2 regions of the Paenibacillus sp. NPDC057967 genome follow, and region 2 is predicted to be linked to the other one. Evidence: riboswitches for the same ligand, from Rfam matches in the RefSeq annotation. Region 2 holds a riboswitch; the other holds the start of a gene.
What was found. Region 2 has a riboswitch for cobalamin ahead of ACFVSO_RS06070 (S-layer homology domain-containing protein). Riboswitches for the same ligand answer to the same signal wherever they lie in the genome.
Positions count from the first base shown of each region.

Region 1: another riboswitch for cobalamin. It lies ahead of ACFVSO_RS15235 (ABC transporter substrate-binding protein); the one in region 2 lies ahead of ACFVSO_RS06070 (S-layer homology domain-containing protein).

Region 1 covers NZ_JBHVQB010000005.1:346,637-352,889, reverse strand. Annotated here, with positions in the region: gene ACFVSO_RS15255 (bifunctional adenosylcobinamide kinase/adenosylcobinamide-phosphate guanylyltransferase) at 1-375, opposite strand, end outside; gene cobT (nicotinate-nucleotide--dimethylbenzimidazole phosphoribosyltransferase) at 391-1,458, opposite strand; gene ACFVSO_RS15245 (ABC transporter ATP-binding protein) at 1,642-2,424, opposite strand; gene ACFVSO_RS15240 (FecCD family ABC transporter permease) at 2,421-3,464, opposite strand; gene ACFVSO_RS15235 (ABC transporter substrate-binding protein) at 3,465-4,481, opposite strand; cobalamin riboswitch at 4,659-4,876, opposite strand; gene ACFVSO_RS15230 (FixH family protein) at 5,165-5,647, shown strand; gene ACFVSO_RS15225 (sulfite exporter TauE/SafE family protein) at 5,808-6,253, opposite strand, start outside.
Region 2 covers NZ_JBHVQB010000002.1:356,571-362,823, forward strand. Annotated here, with positions in the region: gene ACFVSO_RS06055 (sensor histidine kinase) at 1-123, opposite strand, end outside; gene ACFVSO_RS06060 (putative bifunctional diguanylate cyclase/phosphodiesterase) at 354-1,688, shown strand; gene ACFVSO_RS06065 (nucleotide sugar dehydrogenase) at 1,707-3,035, shown strand; cobalamin riboswitch at 3,136-3,332, shown strand; gene ACFVSO_RS06070 (S-layer homology domain-containing protein) at 3,497-6,253, shown strand, end outside.

The sequences.
Region 1 (6,253 bases), on a different contig from region 2:
GGCGAGCCGGTCAGCCCCACCCTGTTCTTCCTCCGAATGCAGAAGCCAGTTGGTGAGCCATAGGGTTATACAATCAAGAAGCACAGGCGGTGCCGTCCAGGGCCTGCCTTCAGCTGCGGCCTCACGGCTTTCATCCGCAAAGTCCAAGGCAAGCTTGCGAAGCAAGGCTGCGGCCTCCAGCGGCTCCTCCTTCGTCTCCCAACGGAAGCCAGAAGCTTCACGATCCCGCATATGCAGGCGAATACGTTCCTTCATCTCCTCATCGTAAGGCTGGCAAGTGGCAATATAGACGCCATGGGTTCCAAGCCTGGCTGCGTATTGTTCCGCGAAGCGGCTTTTGCCGCTGCGCGCGCCGCCTGTAATCAGTATAGCCATGAGCCTTCCTCCCGGTTATGACTTCGATATTCCCGCACTGTCAAAGGTCGCCATCTCCTGCATAAGAAGAAGCGAAGCATCCAGCAGATGGAAGCCGAGTACCGCTCCCGTGCCTTCGCCCAGCCTCATCTCCAGATGAATGAGCGGAGACAAGCCGATCGCCTCCATAAGCCTGGAATGGCCCAGCTCATGCGACAAGTGGGAAGCCAGCATATACGGAACCGTGCGCGGCGACAGCCTGGAAGCGACAAGCGCCGCCGTCGTGGAAATATAGCCGTCTATCACGACCGGACAACGATTCGCTGCCGATCCGATTATAACGCCGACAAGACCGGCAATTTCCGCGCCGCCTACCTTGGCGAGAACATCTAGTGGATCGCCGGGATTCGGCTGATTCAGCTCGATTGCGCGCTTAACCACTTCAACCTTATGGGCGAGCACACCGTCATTAATGCCAGTGCCGCGGCCAACGGTCAGCTCGGGTGAAAGGTCCGCAAGGACAGATGTGATAGCAGCGCTCGCTGTCGTATTGCCGATGCCCATCTCCCCTGTTGCAAACAATCGCGTTCCCTTCGCGATTTGTGCCTGGGTGACAGCAATGCCGGTCATAATGGCTTCAACGGCTTCCGACCGGGTCATCGCGGCTTCCTTCGCCATATTCCGGGTACCCCATACGACTTTGCGGCTTTCGAGATTATCATGCTTGAGCTCGGCTGCGACACCGATATCCACGCATACCACCTCTGCCCCTGCCTGGCGCGCCAGAACATTGACAGCAGCGCCGCCACTCAAGAAATTATGAACCATCTGCGGCGTAACCGCTTGCGGGAAAGCGCTGACGCCCTCCTCGCATACGCCGTGATCAGCGGCCATCACTATGACCGCCCGCTTGGACAAATCCGGCCATAGCTCGCCTGTCGCTCCTGCGAGCTGAGCCGCAATCGCCTCCAGCTTGCCAAGGCTGCCCGGCGGCTTCGTCAATTGATCGGAATGAAGCTCCGCCCGGCGGGCCGCTTCTTCATCGAAAGCCGGAATCGCGCTCAGGACTGCAAAGAGACGCTCCTCAAGTTCGGTATTGTTCATGCTTATGACTTCCCCCTCAACTGGCTGATCTATTTCCGTTTGCCGTTTTCGCTAGACTAAGCTAACTCCCGCATAGGCAACACTGGCCGCATACTTACGCGTGTTGCTTCTAAACCAGAACCGCTTTAATTGATATACATGGATTCATATCAGCTAAGCCTGAATAACATCTCTGGCACAGCTTTACTCTGATCCCGGCTGCAATATTAATTGCGGCACTCCCGTTGCGGGATGCTTGATGAGGGTCGTTTTCGCTCCATACAGCCGTTCAATCACGACTGGCTGCAGCACCTCTTCAGGCGTTCCCTCCGCCGTAATCCGTCCCTTGTGCAAGGCGATGAGCTTATCGCAATATAAGGAGGCCAGATTCAAGTCATGCAATACGGCGATAACAAGAAGGCCTTTACGCTTCTGCCATGCCTTCACTGTGTCCAGCAGCTCGATCTGATAGCCGATATCGAGATAGGTAGTCGGCTCATCCAGGAGCAGGATCTCCGGCTGCTGGGTCATCAGCTTCGCCAACGCCACACGCTGGCGTTCTCCGCCGCTTAGCTGATGCAGCTTGCGGCTTTGAAGGTCGACTAACCCCATTGCATGGAGCGCCCCGTCTATAATAGACTCGGGATCCTCCTGCTCTCCGCCAAGCCAGTTCTGGTGGGGGAATCTCCCCATAGCCACCACTTCACGTACCGTAAATCCAACTGGCGGCAACCCGCCTTGCTGCAAGACAGCAAGCCTTCGGGCCAGTGTCTTCCCCGGCATATCGGATAGCGGAATGCCGTCAAGCGTGACCGTCCCCGAGCTTGGCGCATCCGAGCCGGACAAGATATGGAGCAGTGTCGATTTGCCAACGCCATTGGGACCAATAATGCCATAGATGCGATTTCGTTCGAACGTAGCCGATATCGCCTCCAGCACAGACGCTCCTTGTATAAGAGCGCCGACTTGCTTGGCAACCAGACTCAAGATTTAGCCCCTCCTTCCACCTTCATCCTGCGGTGCAGCAAATAGGCGAAGAACGGAGCGCCGATTAGCGCCGTTACGACTCCAAGCGGCAATTCTTTGGGGCTGAGCACATTGCGTGCCAGCGTATCCGCCCATAACATAAATATCCCGCCCCCAATGCCTGCAAGCGGAATAATAAGCCGATAATCCGGCCCTACAATCAGGCGAATGAGATGCGGCACCACGAGACCTACGAATCCGATAACACCGGACACCGACACAGCCGCAGCTGTAAGCAGCGTAGATATGATCATGACAATCAGCTTGGTCCGCTCCACCTTAACCCCCAGATGGGAGGCATGCCTCTCACCAAGCGTGAACAGATTCAAGGATGGGCTGAAGTACAGCAGAATAGGCAGCGCGATGACCAGGAATGGAATCATCATATATACATGCTCCCAGCTTCTATGAGCCAGCGAGCCCATAATCCAGAACAGGATCTGGTTGACGACCCCTTGCGACATCGACACCATGAGCGATACGAACGCACCGAGGAACGATTGAATAATGACGCCGGACAAAATAATCGTCTCGATCTGCATGACGCCCCTGCTGCGTGATAGCCAGATCACCGCAAGCAAGGTTAGAATCCCCGTAGTGAAGGCGACCACCGGTATCGTCCAGAGGCCAAGCGCAAGCTGCATGCCTGTCAAAATAATAAACGCAGCCCCGACAGAGCTGCCCGATGCAACGCCAAGCGTATAGGGATCGGCTAGCGGATTACGGAGCACTCCTTGAAATCCTGCTCCCGCCAGCGCAAGACAAGCGCCAACCAACACATCCAGCCATATCCGCGAAAGCCGCACCTGCGTCACGATCGCAATTTCCCCGCTTGTCCATTTGTCGGCGGGATCAGGCATTCCCGGAAGCTGGTGAATCAATATGCCCCATACATCCACAAAGGACAATCCTGCGGAGCCGATAGACAGGCTAGCTATCATAGAAACAGCAAGAAGGAGCAAAGCTGCTCCTCCATACGTTATTCCTTTTATTCGCAACATTTATTTGACAAGCTCAGGATGGATCGCTTTCGCAAGCTCAAGCAGTCCGTCCGCCAGTCGAGGACCAACGCGCACAAGCGGATCGTTGGTTACGGCGAACATTTGATTGTTCTTCACCGCATCGATTGCTTCCCAGCCGGGACGCGTCTCGATACCTGCGACGATGGAGCTCTTCTCCTCTCCGAAATCAGGGTAAATAATCAGCTGCGGATTTTGCGTAATGACTTCTTCGCCATTAACTTCGAACCAGCCAGGCTGCGCCGCAGAGATGTTAATGCCGCCAGCCAACGTCAGAAGCTCGTCCAAAAACTCTCCCGAACCAACTGTCCAGCCAGGCGAAAACTCCAGGTAAACCTTTTTCTTCTCTGCGTCTTTAACCGCAGTCGTCACTTGCTCTTTCACTTCGCGCATATGATCCGCAACTTCTGCGGCTCCAGCTTGCATATTCATAATTTTACCGATTTCCTCTACTTTGGCAACTACTTCATCGTAGGTTTTCGGATTTGTGGCGTAGACATTCAGTCCAAGCTCGCGCAGCTTCGCAATGGCATCGACATTCATGGAAGAAGAAGCCAGGATCAAATCGGGATTAAGCGCAGTCACAGCCTCAATATTCGTGGTCATATCGCCGATCTTGGCGATGGACGCTGCTTCCTCCGGATAGTTGCTCCACTCGTCGACGCCTACCACTTGTGCGCCTGCACCGATCGCGAATATCGTTTCGGTTTCGCTTGGCACCAGCGTAACGATAGCGCTTGGCGCTTTTTCGAACGTAATGGCTGTGCCTGTGGCGTCGGTTACCTCATACGGATAGGTCGTCTGACTGGCTTCCTCTGATGGTTCCGGCGTTGCTTCCGGGCTTGGGGATGCCGATGCGCCCTGTTCGGTCTGGTTATTGCTGTTGACTGCGCCCTTGTCTGTATCTGTGGTCGCACCGCATGCCGCCAACACTACCATCATCATAATGAGCAGCAGGCTTACGGCTGTTTTCATTTTTGTCCAAGACATTACCTTCATTTTCTCATTCACTCCTGTATCAGATCGTCATTTTTATTGCAGAATTGCTTCTGCATCTTGCATTTGGACACAAAAAAAAGCATCCCCGGCCCCTGTGCCGGAAACGCCCGTGTCAATCGCCGCGATACGCGCAGCGAAACATGCCTCTCCAACACCTCCCTAAGTCCACGTAGGTAACAGCGTTCATACAAAAAGGCAGGTCTCCTGGCTCGGATTGTCGCATGCCGCGTCTTCCCGAGCTGATCGCTCAGTGACGTACTACGGCTGCGTTGGCACACACGAATCGCGGATTCGTGTTCATGCCCTCCTTACAGTGGCGGGTCCGCGCCGGAATTGCACCGGCTTCCCTATTAAGCTTTTGCGACACACAGGCGAACATCAAGCTTGTCCGCTGTGGTTGACATGCTGCGCCTCGCAAAGCACCTCATTGCTTTCAACTATTAAAATATCAGTAGTTACTATACACTTCCCGCCCGCAATTGTCCATCCATTTGCGCGATCACACTGACATTCGGCCAAGCTCAGCAAGGCATAAACCGCTCATCTTCCGACATAGGTAATGTATAACGGGCAGCCAACGATCTAGTGTTCGAACCTCCTTATGCGACCATATGTTCATCGGGCAACTTCGGATTACTTGTTCTACAGATGTATGATTGCTCATCGTATAAGGAGGCATCAAGATGACCAAAGCTGTAAATTCGTCGGATCACACATCCCCTTCCAGCCGCAGAAGCTGGATTTCCTGGACATTATTCTTCGTGACAGGGATAGCCGTGGTTGCAATGATCGTGCTCATGCTCAGGCCTCAGGCTATCTCTGCGGATGCCGCCATTACCGTACACAGCTATAACGGCGGACAATTGGAATGGAATATTGTCGATTATCCCGCCACCGTCCTCGCCAGCAACACCTTTCAGTTAAAAATGAGCGATGCTTCGGGTAACCCGCTACAGGGAGCGCAGCTCGATATCAAGCTGGAGATGATTAGCATGGTCTGCGGCGATTTCGATTTCTCCTTAACCGAGACGGCGCCAGGCCTATACTCTGGCGAAGGGGTGCCGTTAATGCCTGGTCTATGGAAAGCTTCGCTGACCATCGACGGCGACCGAGACGCCATCGTAACCCGAACGCTAAAAGCGGTCTATTTAAGCTTGCCATTTTAGGCGTTTTCAGCGAATTGGCGTGCCACGCAACCTTATTTCACCATTTTCACTCGTTATGAGCAATTAAAAATGTCACACAACACTATTTTACCAGTGTCGCCGTTTCCGCACGATTAAGCGTGTCACACAACACTATCTCACCAACCGAGCCTATCATGAACTACCATAGCCACGGCGATACGGACGGGATGATTCCATTCGCGGCAAGTCCTCTTAGAATCGAGATCAGGCCGACGGCGACGGCTGTCACGACGCCGGCTCGACGCATGAAACGCCGCCAATGTTTGTTGGCCAACGCAGCAATTGAAGCGGCAAACACAAGGGCTGGCATAGTCGCAAGGCCAAACAAAGCCATCACGACCGCCCCCTCCGCCAATGAGCCGGTAGCCGCAGCATTCATGCTCATCGCATAGGTCAAGCCGCAAGGCAGGAAGCCGAATGCAAAGCCCGTTGCCAGCAAGTGAGCCGTCTCTTTGCGCTCGGAGACACGTACGCCGGAAGCCAGCTCCTGATGAAGCCTCCCTGACAAGCGGTTCAGGAACGGGATCTGCACTTTCCGCCATAGCCATAGCAGGACGAAGCAGCCGCCAATAATGGAAGCAAGCC
Region 2 (6,253 bases):
TTGGCCGCTCTCGGCTTTAGGTTGATGGTGGAACAGCTCAGGGCTGTACCATAGCAAGCGTATGGCTGTAAGTGCAATAACGAATAAGAAAGTTAGGAGCAGCCGTTTTTTTGTCGTCATCATAACACGTCTTTCGACATTTCTTATGAATCTCCTTTTCTGCTGTTGCTATTATATTCGTCCGTTCTCCATTATTTAGCATGTTTTGTTCGCATTAGACATCTTGTTGAGAAATTGTCTAGATATGTTTGATATGCTTGAATCAGCAATCTATCCAACTCATCATTTACATACAAGGACTGGTCACTATTGTTGTTCTTTATCTTTTATTACTAAGCGCATTGATCTACATCATGTTGCAAAAGAGAACAAACGCCTCGTTTCGGCAAGAATTGGAGAAGCTGGCTTACCGGGACAGCATTACCGATCTGCCTAATCGCCATGCGATGACTCGTTTCTTTGATCGTTATGAAGCAAATGGCATTGCGGGCGTATTGTTTTTGGATCTGGATCATTTCAAAGCCGTAAACGATACGCTAGGCCACCATATCGGCGATCAGCTCGTTAAGGAGGTCGGAAGCCGTCTCAGTGCCTTTATTGACGGCCCTCGCCAGCATGTATTCAGAATTGGGGGAGATGAATTTCTCGTGGTGATGCAGGCCGGGAACAAGGAAGGCGCGGAGCGGCTTGCCATAGATATCTTTCATCATATGAAGAAGCCTTTCCTCATTGAGCATAATGAACTCTATGTAACATGCAGTATAGGAATCAGTGTAGGTCCCGTTCAGGATCAAAATCGTCTTACGCTGCTGAAGGCAGCCGATACTGCCATGTACCGGGCGAAGGCGCTCGGGAAAAATCAATATTGCTTCTACAATGAGCAGATTGGCCATGCGCAGAGTCGAAGGCTGGAGCTGGAGAAGGATTTGCGCCGGGCCTTCGAGCAGAAGCAATTTTTTTTGGTGTATCAGCCGAAGTGGAACGTACAGACGAACAGCTTGTCCGGCTTTGAGTCATTTATTCGGTGGAATCATAGCAGGCTCGGCGTTGTACATCCGGATGAGTTCATTCCGGTTGCAGAGGAGAATGGGCTCATTATGCCGCTAACGGAATGGACGCTGGAGGCGGCGTGCTCCCAGTGCAAGGAATGGATGGACAAGGGCATTGACCAGTCGGTAGCTGTCAATGTATCACTCAGCCTGTTCCGCAATGACAGACTGCTGGAGACAATCAGGGCCGTGCTGAAGCAGACAGGGCTGCCGCCGGACCGGCTGGAGCTGGAGATTACGGAATCTGTCGTGCTGCACGATGTGAACGATATTATGAAGCAATTGACAGGAATCCGGGAGCTTGGGATTCGAATCGCAATGGATGACTTCGGAAGCGGCTATTCCGCGCTTGGCCTGCTGGACCGGATTCCGATCGACTCGCTGAAGCTGGACCGCCTGTTCACAAGCGATATGGACAAGCCCGTCAAGCAGACGATGATTCAAGCCATCGTGCTTATGGCGGAAAGCCTGAATGTCGAAGTGGTGGCCGAAGGCATCGAGGACCCGCAGCATATGGCGCTGCTCCGGGAATTAGGCTGTCATGTGATGCAAGGCTACTATTATAGCAAGCCGATGCAGGCATCCGCGATGGAGGAATGGCTGAATAACGCGCTACGGACGACGATCGGCAAGACATAGAGGCAGGATGAATGAGAAATGGGGATGAAGCGGATGATGTATACGCGATTAGTCAATCGGGAGACCGCTATTGCAATCATCGGTCTCGGCCATGCCGGCTTGCCGCTGGCGCTGGCCTTCTCGAAGCATGTGCCGGTCATCGGCTATGATGCCCATGCAGATCGAATTGAGCGTTATCGCCAGGGGGTTGATGCGACAGGCGATGTGGGTTTTCAGGTTATTCGGGACAGCCAAGTGGAATTCACATCGGACGAGTCCAGATTAGAGGACGCGGAATTCTATATTATTGCGGTTCCGGCATCTGCCGGGCGGGGCCTTGCCCCGGATTTGTCGCTTGTGCTTGAAGCGAGCCAGACCGTTGCCAGACGGATGAAGATTGGAGCAGTCGTCGTCTATGAATCGACCCTCTATCCGGGCATGATCGAAGAGGCTTGCATCCCCGTGCTGGAGGAAGTGTCCGGCTTGTTGTCCGGCGAGGATTTCAAGGTAGGATGCTCGCCGGGAAGCGGCAGAGGAGACGAATCCACAGAGCCATCCCGCAGGACAGTGAGGAAGATCGTCTCCGGCATGGATGACGATACGCTGGATATCGTAGCCAGCGTATACAGTATTATTGCAGATGGAGGCGTATTCCGCGCAGGAAGCATGAAAGCGGCCGAATCGGCGCAAGCCATCGGGAAAGCCCGAAGTGATCTTCACTTGGCTTTTATGAACGAGCTGTCCATGCTGTGCAATCGGCTGGGAGTGGATACGAAAGCGGCGCTGGAGGCGGCGGGCGTATATGAAGAGGAGCTTCCCATCCGTCCCGGATTGTCTGTCGCACAGAGCGAAGCCGCCGATGCCTGCGATCTGCTGCGACACGCCGAGGCGGCCGGTTATTCATTTCCTCTCCTGCGGGCTGGCCGGCATATTAATGATGGCATGGGCAGATACATTGCCCGGCAATTCATTAAGCAGCTGACGGGACTCCGAATGGATATTCGTTTTGCAAGAGTAGGCATTATCGGATTTTCTACGATAGAGAATGACCCGGATATCCGTCATACGCAAGTGTCTGATATTGTGGATGAGCTGCAGCAATACGGGATTTATCCCATTATTGTCGATCCGCTTGTCGACAGCCGGCTGGCGTATGAGCAATACGGCATAGAGCTGTCCGATTTATCCGCTCTTCATCATCTGAATGCTGTGCTTGTGGCAACGCCGCACCAGATGATCGCGGATATGGACGTTGCGGACTTCGACAAGCTGTTCGGGGACAGCCAGAAGAAGCTGCTATGCGATGTGAAGGGGATTTACAATAGAACGAAATTTGAGCTGCAAGGCTACCGATACTGGAGTCTATAAAGCTGGCACTGCGTGAAAGCGGGCTGAAAGTTGGCACGATTTCGTGTACGATCATAGATTTTTATTGCCATCAAAGGTTGCGTGTAGTAGCATGTAGCCAACTGAATAAGATTTTTATGGTGCTTTTGAGATGGAGTTGCATCCTATCAGAAGTTAAAAGGGAAGTTCGTTAGAATCGAACGCGGTCCCGCCACTGTAACGCAGAGCCTGCGATCATGATCCACTGTCACAAGACGGGAAGGAGATCGTCCGGCGATGAAGCGAAGCCAGGAAACCTGCCATAAGAATGCTCTATGGAATCCCACGCGGATGGGAAGGGAGGTATTGGCGTCATTTAATGGAAGAGGCTTAGTTCGGCCCTTCTGTCTATTAAATGTTATTTTGTTTCGTACAACATCTTTCTTCTGACTGAAGGAAGGTGTTTTTTGTTATGCCCAACTTTATGGAGGAGTGAATGCATCATGTTCTACAATCGAGTGAAAGTCAGATTTGCCGCACTAATTCTCAGCTTGATGATGCTGGTCTCCGTTCTCAGCCCTGCCTATGCATGGGCGGCGGACGAAGCCGGCATGCCGGTCCTGCAGCTTGAAGAAGCGGTTGCCAATGATACGGGGACTGACGATGAACCGGGCGCGCCTGTAGAAGAGGCAGAAGGGGAGTCGAATGAGTCAGCCGCCGAACCGGATGAGCCAGGAAATGAAGAAGAAGTAGCAGCCGCTGTGGCTGCAGAGGATGATGCCATAGCCTCCTATACGGATGCCATGGAGAAGGTTGCTGCTTATTATGCAGGGAAAATGCCAAGCTCTCCTGCTGGGGATTGGGAAGCTTTCGTGGCGTTAAGAGCAGCCTCGGAGCATGTTGATTTACCAGCATGGCCGAATTATGAGTGGCGTAAGAAGGACCCTGGCTTTAAGCCGAATACAGGCGATAACAGCCATATCTATTATATCTACGGTCTGTTAAGTGTCGGACAGAACCCGGCTGATGCATTCGATACGCACCGGAACCTGTTTGCCGAGCTGGCGAGCCAGCTAAATAAGGAGACGGGCAACTTCGGTAACCTCGGCAAGCAGATTTGGGCGATGGTTGCACTCGAAGTTGGGCGCGATCTAGGCGTGGATGTCGGTACGTGGAACGAAGAGAGTCGCAGACTTGCGCTGCAATTTCTGTTATCGCAACAAAAGGAAAACGGCAGTTTCGGCTCCTTCAGTCAGATCGACTACACGGGCTGGGCGCTAATCGTCTTGTCCCGATACGATGGCGAAGCGGTTAGCCAAAGCATTGAGAAAGCCAAGCAATATTTGAAGAGCATGCAAAAAGAGGGCGGCGGTTTTAACGGCGCCAGCAAATATGAATCCGAGAATTCGAACAGCATCGCCTGTGCTATACAGGGTCTGGTTGCGGTTGGCGAGGATCTGACCGATCGGACGGGCTTTTGGGCCTTTGACGGCAAGACGCCAATGGATGCGCTGCTGAGACATCAGCTAGATGACGGTTCTTTCACTTGGCAACTCATCAAACCGGGATCGATCGGCATGGCAACCAAGCAAGCCGCCGTTGCGGTACTGGACGTCGTGAATGGCCAGTCCTCCTGGTACAAGCTGGGCGAGCTAACCTTCGAGCCAGAGCCTGATCCGACACCGGAAGAAGCCTTGCTCAAGATTGCGGACTACTATAACAGCCATCTTCCGGCAGAGCCGAGCTGGGATTGGGAAGCATTCGTAGCCGTAGCGGAGGCACGCAATCATGCCGAGATTACGCCTTGGCCGAACTATGACTGGCGCACCAAGGACCCGGGCATCAAGCCGGATGCCGCGGACAACAGCCATATCTATTATATATACGGTTTGCTTGGCGTCGGGCAGAATCCGGCGGAAGCATTCGATACCAAGCGGAACCTGTTCGCCGAGCTGGCAAGCCAGCAGAACAAGGAGACAGGCGCCTTCTCCAATCTGGGCAAACAAGTATGGGCCATGGTTGCGCTGGAGATCGGAGCCGATCTCGGCGTTGATGTTGGCTCTTGGAATGAAGAGAATCGCAACAAGGCGCTTGAGTCGCTGCTTAAGCAACAGAAGGACAATGGCAGCTTTGGCTCCTTCAGCCAGATCGACTACACGGGCTGGGCGCTCCTTGTGTTATCCCGATTCGAAGGCGAAGCCATCGAACAAAGCATTGAGAAGGCCAAGCAATATTTGAAGAGCATGCAGAAGGAAGGCGGCGGCTTCGCCGGCACCAGCATGTGGGATACCGAGAACTCGAACAGCATTGCCTGTGCCATTCAAGGCTTGGTCGCAGTCGGGGAGGACTTGACTGACCGTGCAGGCTATTGGGCTATTGATGGCAAGACGCCAATTGACGCGCTGCTGAAGCATCAGCTTGATGACGGTTCATTCACTTGGCAGCTGGAACAAACCGGTTCCATCGGCATGGCAACGAAGCAATCGGCAGTTGCAGTTGCGGATGTGGTGAACGGAGAGTCCACCTGGTACAAGCTGGGCAAGCTTCGCTTTGAAGAGCCGGAGCTTAACCTGGTTACGCTGCCTGAGGGTGATGTGCAGCCAGAGATTGCGATTCCGAATGATACATCGGAATACAAGGTTGTCGTCAAGCCTTCGGATGCTGGCAAAGAGATTACGATCACGATTCCGGCAGAGAAGACATCCAAGGTATGGGCCGCGCTGCCAAACGGCAGGCTGCTGCCAAAGCTTACGGTCACAAAGGGCAAGATGACCGCACAATTCCCGGCCGGGATGAAGATGTCCACCGGCGATCCTTCGCAAGCGTTGGAGCTTATGACGTTCCAGAATACGGGCGGAGCCACCTTGAAGGAGCAGCTGAATACGCTTGTGCCGTCCGGCAAGAAGCTATCGGAGGTAGCTGCTCTGTTCACAATGGGCGGGACTTCCGGGGTAACGTTCGATCAATATGTTACGCTTACCTTTGCCGGAATGAAAGGCAAGGATGCCGCCTATATCGCTGACGGAGAGATTCACGCGATCGCCAAGTTTGAGAGCGAGGAATTGGGGGAGCAAAGCGGAAAAGCGGAGTATGCGTTCGATAAGGGCAATGACCTCATCGTAAGAACGAACCATTTTACCGATTTCGCAGCTTATAGCACATCGGTTGTTGCGTCTCCGGGCGACGGTGGCACCCCGCAGTTGAAGAAGGCAACGCTGTCGATTGACAAGCTGACCATTAATAAAGGATTTGTTATCTCG